4 regions of the Paenibacillus sp. FSL E2-0178 genome follow, and region 4 is predicted to be linked to each of the others. Evidence: predicted binding sites of a transcription regulator. Region 4 holds the regulator's gene; each other region holds the start of a gene.
What was found. Region 4 encodes Rex, which represses fermentation and respiration genes when NADH is low (regulators of the CRP and FNR family bind a similar motif). Its sites were predicted from a motif close to TTGTGAAATATTTCACAA; they were not measured.
Positions count from the first base shown of each region.

Region 1 (3,215 bases), 310 kb from region 4:
TCAGGGAAGCAAGTGCACCCTTCTTGTCGCGTCCGTGCATTGGGTTAGCACCAGGTGCGAACGGTTCGCCTTTTTTACGTCCATCAGGAGTAGTACCAGTCTTCTTACCATAAACAACGTTCGAAGTGATAGTCAATACCGATTGAGTTGGTACAGCATCACGGTAAGTTTTGTTTTTACGGATCATGCTCATGAAGGTTTCAACCAGTTCAACCGCGATGTTGTCAACAGCGTCGTCGTTGTTACCGTAGCAAGGGAATTCACCTTCAGTTTCGAAGTCGATAGCAATACCTTCTTCGTTGCGGATCGGTTTAACCTTAGCGTATTTAATTGCGCTCAGGGAGTCGGCAGCAACGGACAGACCGGCAATACCGCAAGCCATAGTACGCAGAATGTCGCGGTCATGCAGCGCCATTTCGATACGTTCGTAAGAATATTTGTCATGCATGTAGTGAATGATGTTCAGCGTGTTGACATAAGTCTTAGCCAGCCATTCCATCATTGGTTTGAACCGTTTCATTACTTCGTCGTAATCAAGGTATTCGGAAGTGATCGCCGGATATTCAGGACCTACCTGAGCGCCGGATTTTTCATCCTTACCGCCGTTGATTGCATACAGCAGGGCTTTTGCCAGGTTGGCACGGGCACCGAAGAACTGCATTTGTTTACCGATACGCATTGGGGATACGCAGCAGGCAATCGCGTAATCTTCACCCCAGTATGGACGCATTACATCATCGTTCTCATATTGGATCGCACTGGTTTCGATGGAAACCTTAGCACAATATTTTTTGAAGCCTTCAGGCAGCTTTTCGGACCACAGTACGGTCAGGTTCGGCTCTGGTGCAGGACCCAGGTTGTACAGGGTATGCAGGAAACGGAAGCTGTTCTTGGTTACGCGTGTTGTTCCGTCTTCAGCCATACCACCGATGGATTCAGTTACCCAAGTAGGGTCGCCGGAGAACAGATCATTATAGTCAGGCGTACGCAGGAATTTCACGATACGCAGTTTCATTACGAAATGGTCAACAATTTCTTGTGCTTGCTCTTCAGTAAGAGTGCCTTCTTCGAAATCACGTTGTACATAGATATCAAGGAAAGAGGATACGCGTCCGAGGGACATTGCCGCACCGTTTTGCTCTTTAACTGCAGCCAGATAACCGAAGTATACCCATTGAGTAGCTTCTTTGAAGTTATTAGCTGGTTTCGAAATATCAAGACCATGAGCAGCAGCCATTTGTTTCAGTTCGCCCAGAGCACGCATTTGCTCGGACAGCTCTTCACGCAGACGAATTACTTCTTCTGTCATGGAATCTACTTCAAGCTCAGTCAATTGTTGCTTCTTGTCTTTAATCAGGAAATCAATACCATACAGAGCAATACGGCGATAATCGCCGATGATACGTCCGCGGCCATAAGCATCAGGAAGACCTGTAATTACGCCGGATTTACGCACAGCTCTCATGTCTGGTGTATATGCATCAAATACGCCTTGGTTATGCGTTTTGCGGATGTTCGTGAACATGTCAACGATATTTTGCGGAAGCTCGAAGCCATAAGCTTTAGTGGCGTCGATCATCATTTTGATACCGCCGAACGGTTGAATGGAACGTCTGAAAGGAGCATCAGTCTGAACGCCGACAATTTGTTCCTTGTCCTTGTCGATGTAGCCTGGATTGTGGGAAGTGATCGTGGAGACAGTATCGAGGGATACATCCCATACGCCGCCTCTTTCTCTTTCTTCCTTGCTAAGCTGGGAGATAATCTTCCACAGTTCAGTGGTGTTGCTGGTAGGACCTACCAGGAATTCTTCATTTCCTTCATAAGGCTTGATGTTCTTGGCAATAAAGTTATTAACGTCAACTTTTTTAGCCCATGTACCCTTTGTAAAACTTCTCCAACCCGACTTAACCTCTTGTACTTCTCTTTCAATCACCGACATGCTAAATCCCTCCATTTATATTTAGTATATTTGTAGAGATCGCGGGCTTGAAGGTTAATCCCGTGTCTCGTGATCCCATAGCTATTGGTTGTTATAAAATTCACAATCGCGGCTTCATAACTGGGATCGTTGTTTATATAAACATTTTAGTTTATTTTCTGAAAAAGGACTGTGACAAATATCACTCTTTCGGTGATATTTGTCACTTCCATCCAGTTCCATATTAACCTTTAACCTTATTCTTTGCCAGACAATCTTAAATTAGTTGTCGAATCTTCCGTAGAATGCGTTGCGGTATACATCAGCAAGTTCAGATACCAGCGGCATTTTTGGATTGGCAGTTGTACATTGGTCTTCAAATGCACGGTCAGCCAGGTAATCTACACGGGATTCGAAGTCCTTAGGATCAAAGCCAAGAGCCGAGAAGGATTCTTCGATACCGAGTTTTTTGTTCATGTCGCGGATTGCATTGATCAGGCTGGTTACGCCTTCTTCGGTAGTGCGTGCAGGCAATCCTAGAATGCGGGCGATCTCAGCATACCGTTCGTCAGCTACAAAGTGCGAATATTTAGGGAACGCAGCGAACTTCGTTGGTTTCTTAGCATTGAAACGGATAACGTGAGGCATCAGGATAGCATTGGTACGACCGTGAGCCGTGTGGTATTGACCGCCCCATTTGTGCGCCAAGCTGTGGTTGATACCCAGGAATGCATTAGCAAATGCCATACCGGCAAGTGTCGAAGCGTTGTGCATTTTTTCGCGGGCAACCTTGTCAGCCTGCAATGCGGATTTTTCCAGGTACTGGAACACCAGCTGAATAGCCTTGATAGCCAGACCATCGGAATAATCACTGGCCATTACAGATACATAAGCTTCGATCGCATGTGTCAATACGTCCATACCTGTATCGGCAACAGCTGTTTTAGGCAAGCTATATACAAATTCAGGATCGATAATTGCCACGTCTGGAGTCAGCTCATAATCAGCCAGCGGGTACTTAGTATTATTACCCGTAGTCTTGTCTGTGATAACTGCGAACGATGTTACTTCGGAACCAGTACCGGAAGTTGTTGGAATCGCAACGAATTTAGCTTTGTTACCGAGCTTAGGGAATTTGTATACCCGTTTGCGGATATCCATGAACTTCTGTTTCAGACCGTTGAAGTCTGCATCCGGGTGTTCATAGAACAACCACATTCCTTTGGCAGCATCCATTGGGGAACCGCCGCCGAGTGCGATGATGCAGTCCGGCTGGAATCTGTTCATCATGGCT
Region 1 covers NZ_CP151953.1:7,456,175-7,459,389, reverse strand. The annotation lists gene pflB (formate C-acetyltransferase) at 1-1,942, opposite strand, end outside; gene adhE (bifunctional acetaldehyde-CoA/alcohol dehydrogenase) at 2,204-3,215, opposite strand, start outside.
Region 1: a site for Rex is predicted at 2,031-2,048, ahead of pflB (formate C-acetyltransferase). Genes of this name have one in related genera too.

Region 2 (3,215 bases), 2.0 Mb from region 4:
GGTTAGGAGAGAATTAATAGGCCAGACTGAACAATCCGTGAATATGGGTCAAATACCGGACGTTGCTTGCTTCCTTCATCAGCGTTGCCGGCAGACCCTTCAGCGGTGTGGAATTGCCGCCGACAATCGCTACTCCGTCTCTGCGTCCAAGACTGGCAAGTGTCCCGGAATTCACCGGACTGAAGGTCTCGGAGGCTTTATCATTCAGGTAAGCGTAAAGGTTATAGCCGATCAGTTCACCCATCTGCCAGGCAATTTGTGCCGTTGGCGGATACGGACGGCCATCCGGTGCGAACACAACCGCACTGTCACCGGCTACAAATACATTCTGGTGTGAAGTGGATTGCAGGAACTCATTCACGGTTGCGCGGCCGCGGTTCACTTCAAGCCCGGACTCGCCGATCAGCGGGTTGCCCTGCACGCCGCCGGTCCAGACGAAGGTATTCGCCACAATCTGGCGGCCGTCCTTCAGATCAATGATATTGCCTGCTACATTAGTAACAGGAAGACCTGTCAGGAACTGAACTCCCCGTTTCTCGAGGCTGGTTGTCGCGCGCTCAATCAGATGATCCGGCAGAACCGGAAGAATCTTCGGTCCGGCTTCTACGAGCAGCAGCTGGATCTCAGCCGGATTCACTCCATATTTCTTAGTCAGCTTGGGCAGTACATCGGCAATTTCACCTACAAGCTCAACACCTGTCAAGCCGCCCCCGCCGATCAGGATGGTTGCATCGGCCGCGTTGCCGCTTTTGGCATATTCACGAATCCGGTCTTCAATATGTCCGTGAATCCGCAGTGCATCCGCCGCCGATTTCAGCACCATGCTGTACTGTTCAAGTCCCGGAATGCCGAAATAAGCCGTCGTGCTGCCCAGACCGACAACGAGAGCATCATAAGTCAGCATTACTCCATCCGAGAGGATGATCTGCTTGTTCTCCACCGAGAACGAATTAACCTTGGCAATCTTCAGATCGATATCCTTACCGGCGAACAGCTTCGCTAGCGGCATGGCAACCGCCTGTTCCGAAGCACTTCCTGCTGCAAGGCGGTGTAGTTCGGTAATGATCTGGTGTGTTGGATACTGATTAACCACTGTAACTCTGGCTTCAGCTTTGCTCATATATTTGCGCACGGTTAGCGCACTCAATAAGCCGCCGTAACCTGCACCTAGAATAACTATGTGTTTTGACATCATATTTCCTCCGTCCTTACGATTAAGAATTGAACAATAATTATTTACCGGATTGGCGTTCGCCGCTGACCTGCAGGTATGCATTCATGAAACGGAGCACGTTCTGTACCTGCGGGTCCTTGATCATTTTCATCATGCCAAACAGGCTGATGGTTTCACTGCTTGCATCCGCGCGGTCTTTCGCTTCAATAACTGTAGCCGCCAGATTCTTGACAGAGCCTACCACAGGACCTGCCATCTCCTTGATTGCGCCTACCGTATCATTTTTCAAAACTTCATCCGTTGCAACCGATTGTACAAAATCGACCGATTTGGTTAATACATTCACCAGTTGGGTAATCTGCGGCAGCTGCTCCACCAGAAGAATCAGGGATTCCTGAACTTCCGGCTTCAGAAGCTGATTCAGCAAATCCTCTTGGGGAAGGCCTGCTGCGGGTATTTCTTGTTCCAAAGGGGTTTGGGTAATGGTTTCTGACATATCGAAGTCTCCTTTACAATGGCATAGCTGCTTAAAAGTGTTCATCCACTGAAACTATGTGACTATTATAACATTCCGGTTGTAATAAATGTCACAATGTTTTTGGCTTTATAGCCTTATTTTGTGATTAATATCACTTCTTTTCTCGCTTTTTCAAAATTTATCGACTATTTGAACTAAAATTCACAATTTAATGTTGTTTAATCATTGACGTATGCTTGTGGTCGTGATATTTTAAGCAAGTAACTTATTGTAAGTTTATTTATTAATATCAGCTATTTATTATTACTAACCAACATACATATCACAATGGAGGTCGTTATTTATGAGTACTTTTTCAGAATTGGTTCAGTCCCGCAGATCGGCTATGAATTTCGTTGAAGGGGTGAAAATCCCACAGAATGAGCTTGAGGAGATGTTCTCACTGGCCCGCCTGGCTCCATCGGCCTTCAACCTGCAGCACGCCCACTACAAAGTCATCAGCGATGACACTGTGAAGGAAGAAATCCGTAAAGGTGCTTACGGCCAATACAAAATCCACACCGCCTCGGCTGTCATCGTTGTGCTGGGTGACAAAAATGCCTACCAGCAGGCTCCAGAAATCTATAGCGGACTTAAAATGCTGGGAGCCATGAGCGAAGAGGATTACGACCGCACCATTCAGTCTATTAATGATTCTTACACCGGAAAAGACGCTTTCCAGCGGGATGAGGCAATCCGCAATGCTTCCTTGTCAGCTATGCAGTTCATGCTGATTGCCAAGGATAAGGGCTGGGATACCTGCCCGATGATCGGTTTTGATCCGGAGGCGGTGAAAGCTACCCTCGGGCTCAGCGACAACTTCGTTCCGGTAATGCTGATTACGATCGGCAAAGACAACAAGCACAAAATTAGACCGCGCGGCTACCGCAAGCCGGTTAATGAGTTCGTTGAATTTATCTGAGCCTACCCCCGGTCCAGCGAAGTCCCTGTTTAATAGTTGACAGCAAAAAGGTCTTCCGGTAGCTTAACCGGAAGACCTTTTTGCTGTGATTTTATAAGATAAAGCTTTAGTCTGATGTTCATTTGGCATAATGCAATATAGCCGCTGCCGCGCGTTCCCGCCGTTCCGCATCGGGACTGTGCAGGGCAGCCTTCAGAACAGCCAGCGCCTCAGCTATTGTGGCTTCATCCACACGGGCCGGGGAGTGAGCAGTCTCCACATCCACATCCGAAGAATCTGCAAGCCACAAATCCAATCTTGCTGCAGGCAGCACCCCTGAATAGCGGGTAACTTCCTGATCCGAAGCAAGCAGTGCTTGTACTGCAGAATTCACAGCTGTACGGGGCAGACTCTTCAGCCAGGTTACTCCGCGCCGGTGCGCAGTTCCGCCCTCCACACTCTCCTGCCGGGCATCATAGAAATAATCACCCAAATCGCCAAGGTATACCCATTCCTCATCCGCAATCAGCACATAATCCCCGTCCTGCATCATGTTGACGAAGGTGTCTAAACTGCTGAGAGCTTCTTCCAGCTCCCGCCCCTGATAAGCTCCGGATGCAGCC
Region 2 covers NZ_CP151953.1:1,406,713-1,409,927, forward strand. The annotation lists gene MHI42_RS06650 (NAD(P)/FAD-dependent oxidoreductase) at 14-1,192, opposite strand; gene MHI42_RS06655 (DUF1641 domain-containing protein) at 1,233-1,670, opposite strand; gene MHI42_RS06660 (nitroreductase family protein) at 1,996-2,613, shown strand; gene MHI42_RS06665 (hypothetical protein) at 2,732-3,215, opposite strand, start outside.
Region 2: a site for Rex is predicted at 1,750-1,767, ahead of MHI42_RS06655 (DUF1641 domain-containing protein). Genes of this name have one in related genera too.

Region 3 (3,215 bases), 2.6 Mb from region 4:
GGTGTCATTAATCCATCCAGTATCATCTGAAAATAGGATGAAGGGCAAGTTCTCGCGTTAATGCTTTATCGCATAGCACCATTGAATTTTCTGCTGCGAAATTCCAAACCACTTCCCGCCTGCCGTGCTATTTATATTCTATAACCGCAGCTTCTGCACGTAAAGAAAATAGGTGGATATGACCTGATTCGTTCCCCGCAGGCCGGGGTAATAGTGCATATGAAACACTCCCTATTTATTCGCCGTGAATCCGATTTCGTTCCCCCGAGTCGGATATGCACGGCGAATTTTGTTTTGCCCTGAAGTTATTCCAGGCAGAGCCGGGCTAACAAAAAACACTCCCTGTCTCTCTGCGATTCCCAAAAAACAGGGTGCCGAGAAGCCAGGAAGTGCTGGGGCCAAACTATTAAACATGCCGGTCATTACCAGCGGATTTTGAATTAAGCGTGTTTCTTCACACCTGCAGCGGAGATTCCTTCAACAGCCGTTACAGCTGCCGGCTCCTTACGCAGGTAAGCCATCCAGTAAGCCGCTGCGACGAAGATCGCGCCGCCCGTAAGATTGCCCAGCCATACCGGGGCAAAGTTGGCGAAGTACTGCGCCCACGTGAAATGTCCTTCGAAGATGGCAGCAGGGATAAGGAACATGTTAGCTACAACGTGCTGGAAGCCGATGGCTACAAACGCCATTGTCGGGAACCAGATACCGAGGATTTTGCCGCTGAAATTATCTGCTCCATAGGAGAGCCACACTGCCAGCGCCACGAGCCAGTTACAGCCGATCCCGGAGATAAAGGCCTGCAGGAAGGTCGCATCAATCTTGTGCTCAGCCATACTCACCAGCTTCTCCAGATACACCCCGTCCGATGTAAGGCCAACGACATGACCGAAGAAGTAAGCAACGAACAAGGCACCTGCCAGGTTGCTGAGCGTAATCAGCACCAGGTTCTTAATCACTTCCCAGAACGAAATCTTCTTCGCAATAAAAGCAAGCGGCACCGCCATCATGTTGCCTGTCAGCAGCTCGCCTCCGGCAAGCAGCACCAGTATCAGCCCTACCGGGAATACCGCAGCTCCGATGAAGTTAGCGATGGACCCCCACTCGGCAGGCGCACCGGCAATGACACGAATATCCAGCAAAAATCCGAGCGCGATAAACGCTCCTCCCAGGAAACCAAGAATAAGTACAGTGCTCAGCGGATTGTGCGCTTTCTTGACTCCGTTCTCTACCGTTACTTCGGCGATCCCCTGCGGTTTGTTATAAGCCATGATTCCTATCCCCTTCTAATTACTTAAAATTTGTTCCTTTATGCCATTGTAACGTGATCACAATCACATTAACGTGATAAAAATCACTCTCAGAAAACCTAAGTGAAAGTTTTCACTGACATGTCAAATTTACCATAAAAGGTTAGGCGGCGGAATATTTTTCTCATTCGGACCCGGAATTAATAGTTAAAACCACAAAAAAAGGAGCCCTTAACGGGCCCCGGCGAAATCTGGGGGTTTAGACATGCACTGGTTCTTTAACGGCAACTGTCTTGGGCAGTGCCTGAAGTCCTGCAGTGTTCAGGAAGTTCCAAGGCTTGTTGTAATGCGGCTGGAAGAAGAAATCAATGAAGGCCAGCTGGTCCACGGTCATTTTATTCTGAATACATACCGATACGGTATTGATCGACTGCGTCAGATCCATCTTGGACATAATCTGTGCCCCAAGAATGCGGCGGGTCGCACGTTCGAATACGACTTTTACCTGAACCTGCTCGAATGTCGGCATAAACTCCGGACGGTAGTTGTCAATCAGCATTACACTTTCAGCATCCATACCTTCGGCTTTGGCGGCATCCTCGGTAAGTCCGGTTCCGGCAATATTGTCTTCATAAATCTTGATGCCTGATGTTCCCTGCGTGCCCATGTAAGGGATCGTATTCGAGACCAGATTGCGGGCTACCAGTGTCCCCATGCGTACAGCGTTCGTGGCGAGCGGGATATAGGCATGTTTACCGGTCGGGTTGTAATGAATCGCACAGCTGTCACCAGCGGCATATACATCCGGCAGGCTGGTCTGCATGTAATCGTTGACCATAATCGCACCGTTCGGAAGCATATCGACTTGACCCTTGAGCAGCTCTGTATTCGGACGGAATCCGATGCAGAGAATGACCAGATCGGTTTCATGCTCTCCCTTGCTCGTAATGACCTTAGTCACTTTGCCGTTCTCTCCGGCGAATGCTGCAACCTTCTCACCAAGCGCAAGCTTGATGCCATGCTCTTCAAGTGATTGTTGAATCGGAGCCGTGAATTCTTCATCGAGATATTTACTCAGAATGCGGTCTTCCCCGTCGATCAGGGTAACTTCCTTGCCGTTCATCTGAAAAGCTTCAACCAGCTCAACGCCGATATATCCGGCTCCCACTACTGTAATTCTTTTCACCTTCTGCGCTTGTTCAATAATGGTGTTGGAGTGATTATAATTCTTCGAGAGCAGAATCCCCTCCAGCTCTATACCTTCCAGCTTAGGCACAATCGGCCATGAGCCTGTTGTCATAATCAGCTTGTCGTACGTATCTTCAAATTCTTCGCCTGTAGCGAGGTTGCGGGCCTTCAATGTTCGGCGGGCGGTATCCACATTCGTCACTTCATGGCGCATCTTCGTTTGCACACCCAGTGCTGCAAGCTGTTCCGGGGAAGAATAGAACAATCCCTGCGGGTCCTTGACGACTCCCCCTACGTAAAGCGCAATGCCGCAAGACAAGAACGATATGTTATCGTTGCGCTCGTAAACCGTAATCTGGGCATCCGGGTACAGCTGTGCGGTATTAACAATTGCGGCGGTTCCGGCGTGTGTACATCCAATGACTGCTACTTTCATGATTTCTTCCTCCTCCAATTTACAAGCCTTTTTCTCTGTGGTTGTGATTAATTTCACTTTATATACTGATTATATTGTGATATTTATCACATTACAAGCACTTTTGTGATTTTTCTCACATTGTTCACAATTTCAATTTTTAATTATCTGCACGGGTTTCTTTTCTTCTTGCATTAGTTTCCCCCGCCAGTAGGACATTATGTCTGTCAGCAGCAGGAAGCAGCAGGAAGCAGCAGGAAGCAGCGTTAGGGTGTGGAACTGCATAAATTCTAATCTTTGCAGCAAAAAAAGCCCCACTTCACCGCAAACCTTCTGCGGAACAAGTGAGGCTCTATCTAATGGAT
Region 3 covers NZ_CP151953.1:5,188,783-5,191,997, reverse strand. The annotation lists gene MHI42_RS22575 (formate/nitrite transporter family protein) at 441-1,268, opposite strand; gene MHI42_RS22570 (FAD-dependent oxidoreductase) at 1,507-2,871, opposite strand.
Region 3: a site for Rex is predicted at 1,369-1,386, ahead of MHI42_RS22575 (formate/nitrite transporter family protein). Genes of this name have one in related genera too.

Region 4 (3,215 bases):
AGTCATTCCAGTTCATGATAGATAATCTCGGTCTTGGTGAGGCTGCAGAGCAGGGCCGTCTGATGACAGCCCTGCTTCCGTCGCCGTTCAAATACCGTGAGCAGGCACTGCTTGTCATTCCACGTGACTTCCCGAGTGTCAAGGGAAGCATTGGGGATGCCCGCTTTGTGGATACACTCGTCCATTCACTGGCAGAAACTGCCGTGGCTACCCGCGGGCGGATGCTGGTGCTCTTCACCTCCTACAAGATGCTGCGCCAGGTCTATGATCCGCTGAAGGAGGCCCTGGCTTCGCAGGATATCGCGGTGCTTGGACAAGGTGTAGAAGGCGGCAGCCGGAGCAAGCTGATCCGGCGGTTCCAGGACAGTTCGGCGTCAGTCTTGCTGGGTACGAGCAGCTTCTGGGAAGGTGTAGACATTCCCGGCGAAGCTTTGACCTGTCTGGCCATTGTCAGACTGCCGTTCCAGCCGCCCAATCATCCGCTGGCTGAGGCAAAGTCGGAGCTGCTCCAGGCACAGAAGAAGAATCCGTTCATGAAGCTGTCCGTCCCGCAGGCCGTAATCCGCTTCAAGCAAGGCTTCGGGCGGCTGGTCCGCACCGCGCAGGACCGCGGAATCGTTATTGTATATGATACCAGGGTAATCGAATCTTATTATGGGAAGTATTTCCTGTATTCGCTGCCCGGTCCCAAGATGGAGCATATGCTGACGGATCAGATCGTTCCGCGGATTGCAGAATGGCTTGAAGATGGCGGGGTTTAATAATCCGTCTCCGGTTGATATTATGTATAAGTAATTATTGTTCTGAAGTCCCGCGCTCAAGGGGTGCTGCCCAAACGGGCAGTCCCGGAGCACGGTTCCTATAACCGGCTTATCAAGCAGCATATGCTATCAAACCTAAGTGAATGCTTACGAAGCGAGTTTTGCGAAGTTGAATCAAGAAGTATATGCTATCAAACCTAAGTGAATGCTTACGAAGCGAGTTTTGCGAAGTTGAATCAAGCAGCATATGCTATCAAAACTTTTAGGAGGAGAAAACATGAAATCGGATAAAATATCGGAGGCCGTCGTTCGCAGACTCCCAGTGTACCTGCGTTTCCTGAACGATCTCCAAAAACGTGAAATCTCAACAGTTTCTTCTCAGGAGCTGGGACAGAAGCTTGATCTCAACCCCGCCCAGATCCGTAAGGACCTGGCTTATTTTGGTGATTTCGGCAGAAAAGGCATTGGTTATGATGTCTCTTATCTGATTGAGAAGATCCGGCATATTCTCAAGCTGGACCAGCAGATTAATGTAGCTCTGGTAGGTGCAGGTAATCTCGGCCACGCCTTATCGAATTACAATGCCTACTTGAAGGATACGATGAAGATTACAGCTATATTTGATGCTTATGAGCCCAAGGTAGGCCAGCAGATCAACTCGTTGACTGTTCAGCCGATGAGTGAGCTGGGGGATACCATTCGTGCACAGGGCATCCGCATCGGGATTATTACCGTTCCGGACAGTGAAGCACAGAACGTTGCTGACATTCTGGTGGATTCCGGCATTGAGGCGATCCTGAATTTTGCCCCTGTCATTCTTAAGACTCCATCCAATATCCGGATTCATGCCGCCGATTTCACTACGGATTTGCAGAGTCTGGCTTATTATTTGCATGACGGAAAGGACGAAGCTGAAGATGAGCAGCAATAAAACCATTATTAAAGATGGACGTTTTCTGGTGCCTGGCAGCGATAAGCCGGTGCTGAGCGGTTATATGACCATCGAAAATGATCTGATTACTTACATAGGTGAAGCGAAGCCTGTAATTGAAGAGGATGCCGAGGTTATTGACGGCAGCCGGCTGCTGTTCATGCCGGGTCTCGTCAACACCCACGGCCATGCGGCAATGTCCCTGCTGCGCGGGTACGGTGATGATATGGTACTGCAGGCTTGGCTCCAGGAAAAAATGTGGCCGATGGAAGAGAAATTCACTGGTGAGGATGTGTACTGGGGCACTTCGCTATCCGTTCTTGAGATGCTGAAGGGCGGAACTACGACCTTCCTCGACATGTATGATCATATGGACCGGGTTGCTGAGGTTACCGAGCAGTCAGGCATCCGTGCAGTACTTATGCGCGGTGTTATTGGCCTGTGTCCGGAAGAGGTGCAGAATCATAAGCTGGCGGAAGCCATTGCTTTTGCCCGGAACTGGCATGGCAAGGCTGACGGCAGAATTACTGCAATGCTCTCGCCGCATGCGCCTTACACCTGTCCTCCGGAGTTCTTCATGAAGTTTGTCCAGGCGGCTCATGATCTTGATCTGCCGATGCACACGCATATGTCCGAAACACGTCATGAGGTGGAGCAGAATGTGGCCGATTACGGCCTGCGCCCGGTCGCTCATCTGGAGAAGCTGGGAATGTTTTCCCGGCCGTCTCTGATCGCCCACGGTGTTCATCTGAATGATGAAGAGATTGAGATTCTGGCCCGCCACAATGTCGGCGTATCCCACAATCCCGGCAGCAATCTGAAGCTGGCCAGCGGAGTAGCCCGTGTTCCTGAGCTGCTCAGAGCAGGCGTTAAGGTCTCCCTGGGTACGGACGGAGCGGCAAGCAACAACAACCTGGATATGTTCGAAGAGATGCGGCTGGCCGCGCTGATCCACAAAGGCGTAAGCGGTGATCCTACAGCAGTACCGGCTCCAGAGGCACTGCTGATGGCGACCGAATATGGTGCACAGTCGATTTTTCTGAACCAGGTAGGCCGGCTTGCAGCAGGGATGAAGGCCGACTTCATTGCGATTGATATTGATCAGCCGCATTTGCTGCCGCATACCGATCTTTTGTCCCATGCGGTATATTCAGCCAGTGCCAAGGATGTGGAGCATGTCTGGGTGAACGGCAAACTGGTTGTGAAGCACAGACAATGTCTGACACTAGATGAAGAAGCCATCCGCCGCAAAGCGCAGGAAACGTTCGAGGGGCTGCTTAAACGGTAATACAGGTTATATGGAAAGGAAGCTGCATGTTGAAGAAGAGGAGAAAATGGCTTCCGCTGGGGATTTCCCTGGTTCTGCTCCTTCTGTTCGGACTAAGCCAGTTTTATGCCTACATTATGAAGGATCAGTGGAACGAGCGGAGTGAAGCCAAAGAGATTGCCAGAGCGCGCGCCGGCTTAACTGAGGTATCCAAAGCACAGAAATCCGTCTGGGATGAAAATGCGATTTACTGGGT
Region 4 covers NZ_CP151953.1:7,762,616-7,765,830, forward strand. The annotation lists gene dinG (ATP-dependent DNA helicase DinG) at 1-761, shown strand, start outside; gene MHI42_RS33445 (redox-sensing transcriptional repressor Rex) at 1,039-1,692, shown strand; gene MHI42_RS33450 (amidohydrolase) at 1,679-2,980, shown strand; gene MHI42_RS33455 (DUF5590 domain-containing protein) at 3,007-3,215, shown strand, end outside.